One region of the Nocardioides endophyticus genome, then DNA from elsewhere that is predicted to be linked to it. Evidence: predicted binding sites of a transcription regulator. Region 1 holds the regulator's gene; each other region holds the start of a gene.
The links. The regulator LexA, encoded in region 1, represses DNA repair genes until DNA is damaged. The targets are predictions, from matches to a motif close to TCGAACANNTGTTCGA.

Region 1 (5,477 bases):
CGAGCTTGTCGAGACCCCCGCAGCGCGGGTGCTCGCTGCTCGACCGACGGCGGGATCCGGCCCCGCCATCAGTCGACGACTGGGGCGTCCTCGTGTGCTGGTGGTGGGTCCAGGGTTCGTCTGGTCCGGTCGCTGCGTGGCCACAGTCGCGGCAGCGGGATGCGACCGACGGCCCGGGCGGCCGCCCAGCCGACCAGAATCACCAGCCAGCCGACGACAGCGTCGATGACCCAGTGGTTGCCGGTCCCGACGATCACGATCGCGGTGCCCACGGCATACGCCCAACCGAGCACGCGCACCCACCTGCGGGTCGCGTAGACCTGCAGCGCCAGGGCCACCCACAGGGACCAGCCGGCGTGGAGAGAGGGGAACGCGGCCAGCTCGTTGGTCAGCCCGCCCAGTCCGCGCGGTGCGGACGCGTCGGCGCCCCACCAGCCGTCGGCTGCGTGCAGGCTGAGGACGTCGACGTATCCACTGATGAAGCGCGGCGGCGCCGTCGGCATCACGAGGTACGCCGCGAGGCCGAGCAGCGTGCCGATGACGAGCGCCCGCCGAGCGGGCCCGTAGCGGTCGGTGCCCAGTCGCCACAACCAGATCAGCACGGCCGCGGTCACGACGTAGTGCAGCGAGGCGTACCAGTAGCTGCCGGCAAGGCCGAGCACGCGATGGTCGGTGAAGAGCTGGTTGAGCGGAACCTCCCAGTGGATGCCCAGGAGGGTCTCGACGTGGAGCAGGTCGTTGGCCCGGGCCAGCGCGGGCTGCAGGCTCGTGTCGGCGAGCAGCCGGGCCAGGCTGTAGAACACCCAGAGCGCGAGGATGAGCAGCAGCTCGAGGGCAGCACGAGCCCAGCGGGTCTTCGTCCGCTGGCGGGCAAGAGCAGGTGCCGTGGTCACAGCACCAGCGTCTTTCATCGGCCCTCCCGTGCCATCGGGGATGTCCCCCTTGATGAACCCCGGGTCCGATCAGGTCATTCCCGGGTGATCAGACCCGCCGCAGCACCGCAGTCACCTTCCCGAGGATGGTCGCGTCAGTGCCGTCAATGGGATCGTAGTTCGGGTTGTGCGGCAGGAGCCACACCTTTCCGTCCTTGCGCTGCAGAGTCTTGACCGTCGCCTCGCCGTCGAGCAGTGCCGCGACGATGTCCCCGTTCTCCGCAGTCTGCTCCTTGCGGATGACCACGTAGTCGCCGTCGCAGATGGCCGCCTCGACCATCGAGTCGCCGGAAACCTCGAGCAGGAAGAGCTCGCCCTCGCCCACCAGCTGCTTCGGGAGCGGGAAGACGTCGTCGTACCGCTCCTCCGCCAGGATCGGCCCACCGGCGGCGATCCGGCCGATCAGCGGGACGTACGCCGCCGACGGCACCTGGTCGCCCACGCCGGTCTCGTCGTACGACGAGTCGTCGGCCGTGCCGAGCGAACGTCGGGCGGCCATCACCTCGGGCAGGAACACCTCGAGCGCCCGGGGACGGTTGGGGTCACGCTTGAGGAAGCCCTTCTCCTCCAGCGTCTTCAGCTGGTGGGCGACGCTCGAGGAGCTGGTCAGCCCGACGGCCTCGCCGATCTCACGCATGCTCGGCGGGTAGCCGCGCATCTCGATCGAGTCCTTGATCGTCGCGAGGACGCGCTGCTGTCGCGGGGTGAGCCCGGTGGCATCGGGCGGCCCGTCGGGCAGCTCGCGCACCGTCATCTTCTTGGCCATGGGTCACACGCTAGCCATCGCGGCCGCTCGGTTCAAACATTTGTTCGAACGGGCGTGTCGGCGCACCGGCCGTCGAAGATCCATCGAACAATTGTTCGGTCGACCTCTTGCGTCGTTCGAACACGTGCTCTAACGTCGTACACACGTTCGATCGAACACCTGATCGAGATGATGGTCCAGGCAGGCCGAGACCGGCTGTCGGTGGCCGCCACTAGAAATGGTGTTACCGAGAAGACCACTTCCCCAGGAGCCACCGATGAGCACCATGACGATCGACCAGATGTTCCAGTCGAGCACCCGCCCGCGCAGCACGGTCCGCCTCACCCGGCGAGGCCGCGTCGTGGTCGTGATGCTGGCCCTGATGGCGGTCCTTGCCGTCGGCATCGTGGTGGCCGCGGGCTCCGTCGCCACCGACAAGGCCGGCACGCCCGAGCCGTCCGCCGTCGTGATGGTCGGCCCCGGCGACACCCTGTGGGACATCGCCGCAGCGGCCGCCGACGACGGCGACGTCGCCTCGATGATCGATCGCATCTCGAAGCTCAACGCGCTCGACTCCGGGATGCTCGTCTCCGGCCAGCGCCTGCTCATTCCTGTCGACTGACTGCCTCGAGGCCACACAGATTTCGTCGAGCGCTTCGACCCCGCTCGACGGACCGGGGAAGACGAGGGGCGGAGCCACGTGGCTCCGCCCCTCGCGGCACTTCACTAGGGTCTTCGCCATGGCTGGCTACTCAGGCACTCCGCTGCTGCGCAAGCTGGGGATAGGGGACGAGCACCTGGTGCTGCTCGACCGGGCCCCTGCGGGCTTCGAGCTGGGCCAGACCGGCGCGCGCGTCGTACGCCGGCTGCCGGGATCGAGCCTCGACGTCACGCTGACCTTCCAGACCCGACTGGGCGAGCTGGAGTCGCGGCTGCCGACGATCTTCGACCGGACCGTGACCGCCGGGATGGTGTGGGTGTGCTGGCCCAAGAAGGCAGCGCAGAAGGCGCTCGGCATCGTGAGCGACCTCGACGACGCAGCGGTGCGCGCCCTCGGACTGCGCCTGGGCTGGGTCGACGTGAAGGTTGCCGCGATCGACGACACCTGGTCGGGCCTGAAGTTCGTGCGCCGGCTCAAGGACCGCTAGCGAGCCGCCCGCCGACCACCGATCGGGCGAGGCGACTCAGGCTCGTCGCCACTGGCGGCGGGGGCGGGTCGTTCGGGCGCCCTGGTGATGCCGAGGCGCCGCAGCAGGCGAGCGACCAGCATCAGCCCGAAGAAGAGGCACGCGACTGCGCCGACCGACGCGAGGCCGAGGAACCACCAGGCCGTGGAGTCGCCACCGCGGGCGCTCGAGCCGAAGTCGATGGCGGCGTACACGAGGTATCCCCAGGCCACGACCGACAGGGTGATGCCGGCGGCCAGGACGAGCAGGACCGGCTGGAGCGACCTCTTGGCGCGCGGTCCGCGGCGAGACCCCGCCCGCTTGCCTCCCGTCGCACCCGTCACCGCGCCATTGTGTCCGATCGTCCCTGACGCCGCGGCAACGCGCCGGTCCCCCCGAAGGGGTGAACTACGCTGTCGGGCGTGGGGAACTCCCGGGCAGGTTCCGTTCCCGTCGGGCTGGCTACAGCGGCCGACGTCGATGCGGTCGCGCGGGCGGTCCTCGATGAGCTGCTCGCCCTTCCCGCCGTACGGCGCGCCGGCGTCGCCCTGGTGGAGGGCGGCGGCCGACGCCTACGGTTCCTGCCGGCCACGGCTGCTGAGACTGCCGCGGACTGGTGCCACATCGACGCGTACGACGACGTGCCGCTGACCGGAGTCGTGCGCACCAGCGTCGTGGTCTGCGGCGACCTCGACTCGTTCGGTGGCCGGTACGCCGAGCTGGTGGCCATTCAGCGCGCGGCCGGCACCCGCGCCCTGGCGGTGTTCCCGCTGCACGGTGCGACCACCCCGATCGGTGGCGTGATCGTCTACTACGACCGCGAGCAGGCCTTCGACGCTGAGCAGCGCGACGCGCTCGCCGCCCTCGCCCAGCATGCGGCGGACGCCGTACGCCGGCTGCGCACTCATGGTGCTGCGACCCCCGCCGGTCCGTCGCCGACCGAGGTCGATGCGTCCGCCAAGACGGCGTCGCTCACCCTCGACGACGATCTACGCTCGGCGGGTATCGCTCGCAAGTTCCTGCGCGGGACGCTCGCTGACTGGAGCGTCGACGACGACCCGGTCGAGACCGCGCAGCTCTGTCTCTCCGAGCTGGTGACCAACGCCGTCATCCATGGTGGCGCCTCCAGCGAGCTGACCCTCACCCTCGACGAGGGCCTGCTGACCGTCGCCGTCCGCGACCACGGTGGCGCCGGCGGTCCGGAGGTCCAGGTGGTCGTGGACGAGGACCCGATGCGGGTCTTCGGCCGCGGCCTGGTGCTGGTCGAGGCCCTCAGCGACAGCTGGGGCTCGGTGCGGGACTCCGTCGGGACGACGTCGTGGTTCGTGCTCGACCTACCCGACGACGCCCGCTCCTTCGTCTCCTGAGCCAACATCGTTTGTCGAGCATGCATCAGGCGGCGGCGGAGACCTCCATCTGTTCGCGCATCCGAGCGATCAGTCGGGTCAGCAGTCGGGACACCTGCATCTGGGTGACGCCGATCTCGCGGCCGATCTCCGACTGCGTGCAGCCTCGGAAGAACCGCAGCTCGACGATCTTGCGCTCGCGCGGGGTGAGGCGAGCCAGCAGGGGAGCGAGCACGGCGCGCGCCTCGGCCACGTCGAAGCCGTGGTCGTCGAAGCCGAGGCGCTGCGTGAGCGCCTCGTCGTCGGCGCCGGCCGGTGCGTCGAGCGAGACCGGCGAGAAGCAGCCGTTGGCGCCGAGCGCCTCGACCACGGCGTCGAACTCGAGACCGAGGTAGGTGGCGAAGTCACTGGGCCGCGGCGGGTGGCCGAGCCGCTGCAGGAGCTCGGCCTCGCAGGCGATCATCTTGCTCTGCGTCTCCTGGATGGAGCGCGGCGGACGCACCGCCCAGCCCAGGTCGCGGAAGTGGCGGCGCACCTCCCCGCGGATGGTCGGGATCGCGAAGCTGAGGAAGTCGTGGCCGCGGGCGGGGTCGAAGCCCTTCACGGCCTTGACCAGACCGAGGTAGGCGACCTGCTGCAGATCGTCGGTGGCGATCCCCTTGTTGCGGAAGCGGCGGGTGGCGTCGATGGCCACGCGCATGTTGAGGCGGATGAGCTCGTCGTCGAACGCGGCTCGGTCTGCGGGCCGAGCGTCGCTGCGCTCGGCGAAGAGGCGGGCGGTGGTCTCGGAGCGGGATTCCACCGATCTGGCGGTGGCTGAGTTCTCCATGTCCTCCATCTGCCGCCGCTAGTGCAGCCATAAACCACCCGCACGGGTGAACACGGCTCCCTGATCGGCTCCCCGACACGCCCTCGCCGTACGGCGATGTCGGGGCCCGGGAGGGGCCCTGACCTGCGGGTTTGTCAAGTCGTCGCCCGGGCGTCGAGGAAGTTCTCCGCGCTACTTGCGCCACCCTCCGAGCGGGCGTACCGTTACCACTACATCTAGTACTTACACCGGTGTAGTTATCCACATCTAGTTCACAGAACAGGGTGGAAGACCCACAGGTGCAGGGCTGTTGTACACAGTGAGACCCCCGATATCCACAGGCTACGCACCCCTCATTCGGGGTGGTTCGTGGCGCGCCCAGGTCCTGAGAGGAGCACCCGTGCACTGTCCGTACTGCCGCAACACCGACACCCGGGTGCTCGACTCGCGGGTCGCCGACGACGGCGGCTCGATCCGCCG
Region 2 (5,477 bases), on a different contig from region 1:
TGCGGCGATGATGATGCAGCTGGGTGCTGAGGGTGTGTTCGTGGGGTCGGGGATCTTCAAGGCGGGCAACCCGGCGCAGCGTGCGGAGGCGATCGTGAAGGCGACGACGTTCCACGATGACCCGGACGTGGTCGCGAAGGTGTCGCGTGGTCTGGGTGAGGCGATGGTGGGGATCAATGTCGAGGACATCCCGCAGCCGCACCGGCTCGCCGAGCGCGGCTGGTGAACCGGACCGTCGGCGTCCTCGCCGTCCAGGGCGACGTGCGAGAGCACGTCCGGATGCTCGACGGTCTCGGCGTCCGCGCGGTGACGGTACGGCGTACCTCCGAGCTGGACGCCTGCGACGGGCTCGTCATCCCGGGTGGTGAGTCGACGACGATGGCCAAGCTGGCTCGCACGTTCGACCTCTTCGAGCCCATCCGGCACCGCCTCAAGGAAGGAATGCCGGCGTTCGGGACCTGCGCCGGGATGATCATGCTGGCCGACCGGATCGAGGACGGTACGGCGGACCAGGAGACGCTCGGCGGGCTGGACATCACCGTGCGCCGCAACGCCTTCGGGCGACAGGTCGACTCGTTCGAGGGCGACCTCGCTTTCTCGGGCCTCGACGCTCCGGTGCACGCGATCTTCATTCGGGCGCCGTGGGTCGAGGCCGTCAGCGACCGGGTCGAGGTGCTCGCCCGTGTCGATGGAGGAGAGGCCGCGGGTAGGATCGTCGCGGTCCGTCAGGGTTCGCTGATGGCGACGTCGTTCCACCCCGAGGTGGGTGGCGACCCCCGGGTGCACCGCCTGTTCGTGGACCTCGTGTCCGAGGCTGAGTAGAAGAGGGACGTATGTCTGGCCACTCCAAGTGGGCGACCACCAAGCACAAGAAGGCGATCGTCGACGCCAAGCGCGGCAAGCTGTTCGCGAAGCTGATCAAGAACATCGAGATCGCGGCGAAGATGGGTGGCCCCGACCCGTCCGGCAACCCGACGCTGTACGACGCCATCCAGAAGGCGAAGAAGCAGTCGGTGCCGAACAAGAACATCGACTCCGCGGTCAAGCGCGGCGGTGGCCTCGACGGCGGCGGCGTCAACTACGAGACGATCATGTACGAGGTCTACGGGCCCCAGGGCGTGGCGCTCCTCGTCGAGTGCCTGACCGACAACCGCAACCGGGCCGCGATGGAGGTCCGCACCGCGGTCACCCGCAACGGTGGCACCATGGCCGACCCCGGCTCGGTCTCCCGACTCTTCACCCGCAAGGGCGTCGTCGTGGTCGGCAAGAGCCAGGAGCGCGGCGGCAAGCCGTGGGAGGTCAGCGAGGACGACGTGCTCGAGGCGACCCTCGACGCGGGCGCCGAGGACGTGAGCGACCTCGGGGACAGCTTCGAGATCCAGTCCGAGTCCGGCGACGTGGTGGCGGTCCGTACGGCGCTCCAGGCTGCCGGCATCGACTACGACTCCGCCGAGGTCCAGTTCGTGGCGACCATGGACATCCCGGTCGCCGAGGTCGAGGTCGCGGGCAAGGTCTTCCGGCTCGTGGATGCCGTCGACGACCTCGATGACGTCCAGAACGTCTACAGCAACGCGGACATCCCCGACGAGGTGCTCGAGTCGATCGACGCGTAGCGAGGACGCGCCGGCGGACTCGCTGATGGTGGTCGAGCAAGACGACCGGCGTGTCGAGACCCGGTGAGCCGAGGAGCAACGGTTAGCGTGGACACCGAACAGGTGTTCGACAGGAGGGCTGACCGATGCGCGTGCTGGGGATCGACCCGGGGCTGACCCGCTGCGGCATGGGCGTGGTCGACGGCATGGTGGGGCGACCACTCACTCTGGTCGACGTCAACGTGCTGCGCACGTCGTCCGGCCTGCCGGTGCCCGAGCGCCTCGTGACCATCGAGAAGGGCATCGACGCCTGGCTCGACGAGTACCGGCCCGACGCGGTCGCGGTGGAGCGGGTCTTCGCCCGCTCCGACGTCAGCACCGTGATGGGCACGGCCCAGGCGAGCGGCATCGCGATGGTCTGCGCCGCCCGGCGCGGGCTGCCGATCGCACTGCACACCCCGAGCGAGGTCAAGGCGGCCGTGTCGGGCAACGGACGGGCCGACAAGGCGCAGGTCGGCGCCATGGTGACCCGGATCCTCCGGCTCGATGCGCCACCCAAGCCGGCCGACGCCGCCGACGCTCTGGCGCTCGCCATCACCCACATCTGGCGCGGAGGCGCCCAGTCCCGCATCGATGCCGCCCTCGCCGCGGCCGGTGCCTCGACAGGCTCGATACCCGGGAGAGTACGCAGATGATCGCCTTCGTCCGTGGCCAGGTCGCCGCCGTGACGCTGTCCAGTGCCGTGCTCGAGGTCGGGGGAGTCGGTCTCGAGCTGATGTGCACGCCCGGCACCCTCGCCACGTTGCGCCCGGGTCACTCGGCGACGCTGCCCACCAGCATGGTCGTGCGCGAGGACTCGCTGACCCTGTTCGGTTTCGCGGACGAGGACGAGAAGCAGATCTTCGAGCTCGTCCAGACGGCCTCCGGGGTCGGCCCCAAGGTCGCCCAGGCCATCACCGCCGTACTCGCGCCCGACGACCTGCGCCGCGCCATCGCCTCCGACGACGTCAAGACACTGACCCGGGTCCCGGGTATCGGTCAGAAGGGTGCGCAGCGGATCATCCTCGAGCTCAAGGACCGGATCGGTGCCCCGACAGGAGGTCGCCCCGCGGCCGCCGCCTCGAGCGAGTCGTGGCGCGACCAGGTCCACCAGGGGCTCATGGGCCTGGGCTGGACGACCCGCGATGCCGAGAAGGCCGTCGACGCCGTCGCGCCCGAGGCCGGCTCCAGTCCCGACGTCGGTGCCCTGCTGCGAGCGGCGCTGCGTACCTTGAGCAAGGCCTGAGCATGCACGAGGACGACCTGGCCGCGGCAGAGGAGGTCCACTTCGCCTCGCTGACGGCTGCGGAGGCCGACGGTGACGAGCGCACCATCGAGGCGGCACTGCGCCCGCGGACCCTGGACGAGGTGGTCGGCCAGGTCCGCGTCCGCGACCAGCTCGGTCTGGTCCTCGAGGCCGCCCGTCGGCGGGGTCGAGCGCCTGACCACGTGCTGCTGTCCGGTCCTCCCGGCCTCGGCAAGACGACGCTGGCGATGATCATCGCCGGCGAGATGTCCTCACCGCTCCGGCTGACCAGCGGCCCGGCCATCACCCACGCCGGCGACCTGGCCGCGATCCTGTCCGGCATGAACGAGGGCGACGTCCTCTTCGTCGACGAGATCCATCGGATGGCGCGCCCGGCCGAGGAGATGCTCTACATGGCGATGGAGGACTTCCGCGTCGACGTCGTCATCGGCAAGGGACCTGGCGCGACCGCGATCCCGCTCGACATCCCGCCGTTCACGCTCGTCGGTGCCACGACGCGCGCCGGCCTGCTGCCCGGCCCGCTGCGCGACCGGTTCGGCTTCACGGCCCACCTCGAGTTCTACGAGCCGCACGAGCTCGACCTGATCATTCACCGCTCGGCCGGGCTTCTCGGCGTCGTGCTGGAGGCCGACGGCGCCGCCGAGATCGCCTCGCGCTCGCGTGGCACTCCGCGGATCGCCAACCGGCTGCTGCGCCGGGTCCGCGACTACGCCCAGGTCCGGGCCGACGGCGTCGTGACCCTCGACGTGGCCCGGGCGGCGCTCGAGCTCTACGAGGTCGACGAGCTCGGCTTGGACCGCCTCGACCGGGGCGTGCTCGACGCGCTGTGCCGGCGCTTCGGTGGCGGGCCGGTCGGCATCTCCACCCTGGCCGTGGCCGTGGGGGAGGAGCGGGAGACCGTCGAGGAGGTGGCCGAGCCGTTCCTGGTGCGCAACGGCTTCCTGGCGCGTACGCCGCGGGGCCGGATCGCCACTCCGGCCGCGTGGCAGCACCTCGGTCTGACCCCGCCACCGGCCCTCGTGGCGGACCGCCCCCTTTTCGAGGAGTGAGTGGCCGGCGGGTGAACGTCGGGAGGGAGACCGACCCGGGTTCGTGATCCGGACCACCTCGCTGGTTACACTGGCCCGTCGGTCGGCCCCGCTGGTGGCTCCGACGCCCCATTTTCCTGCTCGAGAGGTCTTTTCGTCGTGGAGTTCTTGCCGCTCGTCGGCATCGTGCTGCTCTTCTGGCTCTTCATCATCCGGCCGCAGTCTCGGCGTCAGAAGGAACTCCGGAGCATGCAGTCGTCGTTGTCTGTCAATGACGAGGTCATGCTGACGTCCGGGGTCTACGCGACCGTGCGTGAGATCGAGGACGACCACGTGAAGGTCGAGATCGCAGAGGGCGTCGTGATCAAGGTGGCTCGCGGCGCGGTCGGCAACAAGATCCCGCAGGACGTGGACGAGGTCGACACCGAGTCCGAGAACGACAAGCCGGGCGCTGGCGCCGACGGCGTCGAGGAGAACTGACATGGCACGCAACGCCGCCGCCCACGCGGGCCGCACGTTGATCGTCTTCGCGATCGGGATCGGCGTGCTCTTCGGTCTGGTCGCCATCGGCGGGACCTGGAAGCCGGCCCTCGGGCTCGACCTCCAGGGCGGCACCCGGATCACGCTGACCGCGAACGGCAACCCGTCACAGGAGAACCTGGACGAGGCCGCGTCCATCATCGACAGCCGCGTCAACGCGACCGGCTTCAGTGAGGCGGAGGTGACGACCCAGGGCAGCCAGTACATCGTGGTGGAGGTCCCCGGTGACACCGACAACTCGCTGCTCGACACGGTGAACCGGCAGGCCCAGCTCCGGTTCCGCACCGTGGCGTGCACCAGCCTCGTCCCTGGCCCGTGTGCCAGCGCGACGCCGGCCGATCCGAGTGCGGACCCGAGCGCCAGCGCGGAGCCCGGGGTCGGCGTGACGCTTCCGCCCTCCCCGTCCGCCACGGCCAAGGGCTCCGACAAGGCCAAGCCCAAGGACAAGTCGTCGGCCAAGCCGAAGAGCCGTCCGGCGTTCACGGCCGACGAGAAGAAGAACAAGAAGGCAACCGCGCCGTCGAAGTCGCCGAGTGCCTCGGCGAGCGAGTCGCCGAGCGGGTCCCCGTCGTCGAGCCCTAGCGCCCCGGCGGACGCGAAGGGCGCCACCGCGAAGGAGGCGCTCGCGTTCATCACCGCTCCGCCGCAGGAGGCGATCGACGCGTTCGCTGCCTACACCTGCCCGACCGCCAAGCTGCCGGTCGACGACCCGACGACGTGGCTGGTCACCTGTGGCACCGACGACGACGAGGCGACCAAGTACCTGCTCTCGCCGGCGGCGATCGAGGGCACGGACCTGAAGTCGGCGAGCGCCTTGGCCCCGAGCACGCAGAACACCCAGTGGCAGGTGAACCTGGAGCTGGGCGGCGACGGCAAGAAGGCGTTCGCCGATCTGTCCGACTCGATGGCCGGGACCGAGCAGCAGTTCGCGGTCGTGCTCGACGGTCAGGTGATCTCGGCGCCGAACTTCGAGGGCCGGATCCCCGACGGCAACGCCCAGATCACCGGCAA
Region 3 (5,477 bases), on a different contig from region 1:
GACTTCGGACCGGGCGGCGGCGGGGGTGACGACATCCGGGTCGACAACCCGGTGGCCGACCTGGTCCGCGACCTCAGGCAGGGTGAGGACATCCCGCTGATCCGGGTCACGACCAACGACCCCGACCCGTCGTACCTCCGGATCCTGACGCTCACCCGCTTCAACGACGCCGAGTGGAGCCCCGGCAACCGTGAGGTGCCGTCGGACCACCTCGCCGACGGCCAGATGCCGCCTCCCCAGGGCGTCTCCGCGGACGTCAGCCGCAAGGAGTACCCGTACGACGTGTCGGTGCTGCCTGACTTCGACTCACGCTGGCTGCCGACCCAGCCGCCGATCAGCCGCGTCGTGGCCGACGGCAACTGGCGCTACGACGACAAGACGATGGACTTCATCGCCGGAGACGACGACCTGAGCGCCGCCTCGCTGAACTACTCGATGACCGCCGTCGACCTCGACCTCACCTCCGAGCGGCTGGCCGACGCCGGGCCTCCGGCCGGCAAGGTCAGCGACATCTTCACCGACCTGCCCGATGACCTGCCGCCGATCGTGCACGACCTGGCGGTACAGGTCACCCAGGACGCGACCACACCGTACGAGAAGGCGGTCGCCTTGCAGAACTGGTTCCGCGACGACGGCGGCTTCACCTACTCGCTCGACCAGGCGCCGAGCGGCAACGGCAGCGACGCGCTTGTCGAGTTCCTGTCCGACGGACCCGGGGGCCGGACCGGCTACTGCGAGCAGTTCGCCTCGGCGATGGGCGTGATGGCGCGGGAGCTCGGCATCCCGGCCCGGCTCGGGATCGGCTTCCTGAACCCGGACCCCGACGGGCCGAACAGCTGGGTCTACAGCAGCCGCGACATGCACGCATGGCCCGAGCTCTACTTCGACGGTGCCGGCTGGGTGCGGTTCGAGCCGACGCCGTCCGGGCGCGCCGAGGACGTGCCGGGGTACACCGTCCCCGGCTCCGGCGCGGAGGAGGGGCCCAGCGACTCGCCGTCCGCCTCGGCGAGCACATCGGGACCGGTGCAGCCGAGTCGGCCGCGCGACAGCGAGAGCGCGGCGGCCGCGGCCGACGACGAGGCCAGTGCCGGCCCCGGCATCGCGTGGCTGCCGGTGCTCGGTGGTCTGGGCGGGCTGCTCGTGGTCGCCGGCGGCCTGCTGCTGCCCCGGACGCTCCGGTCGCGACGGCGCGAACGGCGCCTGTCGTCGGGCTTCGCGGAGCCGATCTGGGCGGAGCTGCACGACACCGCCGTCGACCTCGGCGTCCCCTGGCCGCGAAGCCGGTCGCCCCGGGCCACCCGGGCCGTGCTCGTCGAGCACTTCGGCGCGCCCGTCGGACCCCAGACGGCCGAGCGTCCGACGCACGGGCCCCAGCTCGCCCCCGAGGCAGTGAGCGCTCTCGACCGCCTCGTGCACACGCTCGAGCTGGACCGCTACTCGCGCTCCGGTGCGACCTTCGACCCGGTGCGGCTGCGCGCCGACGGCGAGGCGTGCGTCGCCGCCCTCGCGGGCGGCGCTCCGCGATCCGCCCGACGCCGGGCCGCCTGGTGGCCGCGCACCGTCCTGTCATCGCGCCGCCGCCGTACCTCCCCCGGCACCCTCGAGGCGAAGTTCGGCGGGGTCGTCGATCACGTGACGTGAGGCCGCATGGTCGGGGTAGTCCGCTGGCCTGAAACGAGAACGACCCGGCCGAGGATCTTGGCCGGGTCTACAGTGGATTCGTGCGCCTGGCGCGTCCTTGCTAGAACCCGCCGGAGTCTCGACGGCGGTTCCAGCGCTCGTTCATCCGGTCCATGAAGGAGCCGTGCGAGGCGGAGGAGCGCGATCGCTTGGTACGACGACCACCGTCGATGACGGTGAAACCGCCGCGGCTGGGGTGGCTCGCGCGGGGGTCGGCAGCGGCGGGGCCGTGCTGACCACGCAGCGACGCGAGCGCCACGGTGGCCGCGACCAGCATCACCACGAAGCCGGCGATGCCGAGCACCGGGATGCTCGCGACGGCACCGGTCATCAGGACCGCGACACCGCCAGCGAAACAGACGCCCGCGATGATCGCCCGGCGACGGGCGGACCGGCGGAAGGCCGTGCCGCGCAACGTCGAGGCGAACTTGGGGTCTTCCTCGACGAGGGCGCGCTCCATCTGCTCGAGCAGTCGGAGCTCCTCTTCCGAGAGTGGCACCGTTCCTCCCCAGGGTCATCGCCGGACAGATCTTCTCCGGCGACACCAAGTCTAGGCAGCGGCTGGGCATCCCGGTAGCCGGGATCGGTAATTTACCCCGGTAACAATCCGGACAACGGTCCCTGCCCATGCCGGCAGCACAGGCTCAGCGCGCCATCAGGTGCAGCTGGGCCGCCAGCGGCAGGTACTCCGGGCGCTCGGAGACGGTTCGTTCGAGGTCGACCAGGGCGGCCGTGGCACCGGGTTCGAGGTCGAGCAGGGAGCCCGGGACCAGGTCGGCGAACACGCGTACGCCGTGGACGGACTCGACCGCGAAACCCGCAGCGAAGACCACTGCGGTCACCTCGTCGGCCGTGAAGCGGTGGCCCGCGCGACCGTCGCGCTCCCCCGGTCCGGCATCGAGCAGCGCCTTCGCCTGCGCGAAGTGGCCGGCCATCGCCCGGGCGACCACGGCCGCGTGCCGCTGGGCGACCAGCAGGCTGAGGACACCACCGGGGCGCAGCACCTGACGCAGGGTCGCCAGGGCGGCGGCCGGGTCGTCGACGACCTCGAGCACGCCGTGACACAGCACCAGGTCGGCGCTGCTGGGCCCGGTGACCTCCAGCAGCGACGACAGATCGCCTTGCTGTGCGGAGACCTCGACCGAGAGCTCGCGGGCACGTCGGGCCAACGCCGCCAGCGCGTCCGGGCTGGGGTCGACGACCGTGACCCGCGCCCCGAGCTCGGCGACCCGGACCGCGAAGCCGCCGGTGCCGCCGCCGATGTCGAGGACGTCGGCACCCGCTGAGACGTGCGGTCGTACGGCATCCCAGACGACGGAGGTGCGAGCCGCCGAGCGGCGTTCGCTGGGCCGGGCGCTGTCGGTCATGCGCCAACCCTAGAGGGCTTCAGCCCGCGCGCACCGCCGCAGCCCGGATCTCCAACGGCAGGTGCGGCACCAACCCGAGGGAGCGCTCGATCACCGCCAGGAACCGGTCGGCGTCGCGGACCAGGTCGTCGGCCTCCCGCTCGGCGACCACTCGGCTCGACCCGGCTTCGGCCGCGGCCCGCTTGGCGGCGCCGCCGGCGAAGAAGGTGGCCCACTCGCTGAGCTCGGGCGCCACCTCGGTGAGCAGCACCCAGGCATTCTTCTGCGGACGCCGGCCGCGGCTGGCCGCGGGGCGGGCGCGCGCCGACAGCAACGCGGCCGCTGCCCGCAGCGCCGCCACGTGGGCGCAGGCGTAGCGGACAGGAGCCTCGGTCGCGGCGACGGCCTCGCTCAGCGACTCGGCCGCACGGGCGAGGTAGGAGTGGGTGGTCGCGGGCAGTGCGTAGGGGTTCATCGGGCACCTCTCCGGGTAGCGCCGGCCCGGCGGAGGCGAGGGTCGAGGTCACCTCCGCCGAACCGCGTTCGAACACATGTTCGAACGCCATCAAGGTACACCCGCCCTCCGACACCGCGTCAAGAGTGCGGACGAAGCCGACGCAGATGACGCGTCAGGTGCCGGCGGGCTCGGCGGCCGGCTCGCGCAGGTACGCCGAGGTGTCACGGTGCCAGAGCGCACCGACAACGCCCGCCTGGATCACCAGGCCGAGGACCGACAGCACCACGAAGAGCGTCGGCGGTCCGATCCGGAGGGTGGCCAGGGTGCTCAGCGCCATCAGCACCACCGTCACGGTGAGCGCTGCTCGAGCCCACCCGTGCCGGGAGCGGAAGAACTCCATCAGGACGAGGGCGAGCAGGGCCACCACGATCAGCATGACGACCACGACCGGCACGATCGCCGGCGGCTCCACCGATCCCGAGTTCACGCGGCCCGACTTCCACGCGTCCGTCAGCTCGCTCTTGAAGACGAGGGACAGGAGCGCGATCACTCCCGACAGCACGACCAGTGCCCAGGTCATCCACACCGCCATCGTCACCGATGCGGGCCGGTCCTGACTCATGCGTCTCCTCCTCGTCACCGGTCGCGCTCCTGGGGCAGCACGCTGCCCTAGGGTCTCGACCATGAACACCGAACACCCGTCGATCACCCGCTTCCGCGACGACCACACGCGACGTGGCGGCACCGGTGAGATCGTCATCCTGCCCGACTCGGTGCACACCGCGGCGCTCGCGGCCGAGGCTCTGGGGTGCGAGGTCGGTGCGATCGCGAACAGTCTGCTCTTCGACGCCGACACGACGCCGGTGCTCATTCTGACGTCGGGTGCCCACCGCGTCGACACCACCAAGGTCGCGACGGCGCTCGGTGTGAGCAAACTCAAGCGGGCGACGCCGGACTTCGTGCGCGAGCACACCGGCCAGGTGATCGGCGGAGTCTCCCCCATCGGCCACCCGGCTCCGGTGCCGACGTACCTCGATCCCTGGCTGCGCACGTACGACGTCATCTGGGCCGGCGCCGGGCACCCGGCCGCCGTCTACTCCACGACGTACGACGAGCTCGTGGCGATGACCGGGGCGCCCGAGATCGAGGTCGAGTGATGGAGATCTGGCTCAACCCGGCGTGCTCGAAGTGCCGCACGGCCGTCGCCGAGCTCGACCGGGCCGGGGTCGACTACACGGTGCGCCGCTACCTCGACGAGCCGCCGACCGTCGACGAGCTCGGTGCCGTCATCGAGCGGCTGGGCCTCGAGCCGTGGGACGTCGCTCGTCCGAAGGAGGCGCGCGAGGAGGGCATCGACCTGCCGAGGGACGCCGAGCACCGCGCCGAGTGGCTGGCCGCGCTGGCGGCGCATCCGCGGACGATCCAGCGACCGATCATCACGGCCGCGGACGGCACCACCGTCGTGGGTCGCGACGAGGGCTCGCTCGCGCGCGTCATCGACGCGGAGGCCTGAGCACCCGATGGCACGGGTGGTGGTGGTCGGCGGCGGCTTCGGCGGCTTGGCGGCGTCCCTCCGGCTGGCCAAGCTCGGACACGAGGTCACCCTGGTCGAGCGCTCGGCCGGCCTGGGCGGGCCGCTGTCGGAGGTGACCGCAGGCGAGTTCGCCTGGGACGCAGGACCGACGTACACGCTGCTGCCCGCCGTCCTGCGCGACCTCTTCCGCAAGTCCGGCCGGCCGATCGAGCGTGAGCTGGAGCTGGTGCCGCTCGATTGCATCCGCGAGCACCGGTTCGCCGACGGCTCGTCGGTCGTGGTGCCGAGCGGGCGGGCGGGCCAGCTCGCAGCGTTCGACGGGCTCAGCCGCGGCCTCGGGCAGCGGTGGGTCGACCACGTCGCGTCGTACGCCGACGACTGGGAGGTGCTGCGCCGGGGCTATCTCGAGAATCCCTGGTCGCCGGACGACCTGCCCCGCAACCTGGCCGCGCGGCTCGAC

Region 2: the regulator LexA is predicted to act here: its motif matches at 1,708-1,723, upstream of ruvC (crossover junction endodeoxyribonuclease RuvC).
Region 3: the regulator LexA is predicted to act here: its motif matches at 3,570-3,585, upstream of ABEA33_RS25345 (SAV_6107 family HEPN domain-containing protein).

The regions. Positions count from the first base shown of each region.
Region 1 covers NZ_BAABKN010000014.1:163,176-168,652, reverse strand. The annotation lists gene ABEA33_RS10995 (phosphatase PAP2 family protein) at 69-893, opposite strand; gene lexA (transcriptional repressor LexA) at 982-1,698, opposite strand; gene ABEA33_RS10985 (LysM peptidoglycan-binding domain-containing protein) at 1,955-2,299, shown strand; gene ABEA33_RS10980 (DUF3052 domain-containing protein) at 2,418-2,825, shown strand; gene ABEA33_RS10975 (hypothetical protein) at 2,822-3,187, opposite strand; gene ABEA33_RS10970 (ATP-binding protein) at 3,266-4,210, shown strand; gene ABEA33_RS10965 (sigma-70 family RNA polymerase sigma factor) at 4,236-5,018, opposite strand; gene nrdR (transcriptional regulator NrdR) at 5,398-5,477, shown strand, end outside.
Region 2 covers NZ_BAABKN010000026.1:105,127-110,603, reverse strand. The annotation lists gene pdxS (pyridoxal 5'-phosphate synthase lyase subunit PdxS) at 1-226, shown strand, start outside; gene pdxT (pyridoxal 5'-phosphate synthase glutaminase subunit PdxT) at 280-822, shown strand; gene ABEA33_RS20370 (YebC/PmpR family DNA-binding transcriptional regulator) at 834-1,613, shown strand; gene ruvC (crossover junction endodeoxyribonuclease RuvC) at 1,748-2,287, shown strand; gene ruvA (Holliday junction branch migration protein RuvA) at 2,284-2,877, shown strand; gene ruvB (Holliday junction branch migration DNA helicase RuvB) at 2,874-3,947, shown strand; gene yajC (preprotein translocase subunit YajC) at 4,086-4,406, shown strand; gene secD (protein translocase subunit SecD) at 4,408-5,477, shown strand, end outside.
Region 3 covers NZ_BAABKN010000036.1:169,440-174,916, reverse strand. The annotation lists gene ABEA33_RS25360 (transglutaminase TgpA family protein) at 1-1,641, shown strand, start outside; gene ABEA33_RS25355 (DUF3040 domain-containing protein) at 1,742-2,179, opposite strand; gene ABEA33_RS25350 (methyltransferase) at 2,325-3,047, opposite strand; gene ABEA33_RS25345 (SAV_6107 family HEPN domain-containing protein) at 3,067-3,501, opposite strand; gene ABEA33_RS25340 (hypothetical protein) at 3,656-4,105, opposite strand; gene ABEA33_RS25335 (YbaK/EbsC family protein) at 4,167-4,640, shown strand; gene ABEA33_RS25330 (ArsC/Spx/MgsR family protein) at 4,640-4,996, shown strand; gene ABEA33_RS25325 (phytoene desaturase family protein) at 5,004-5,477, shown strand, end outside.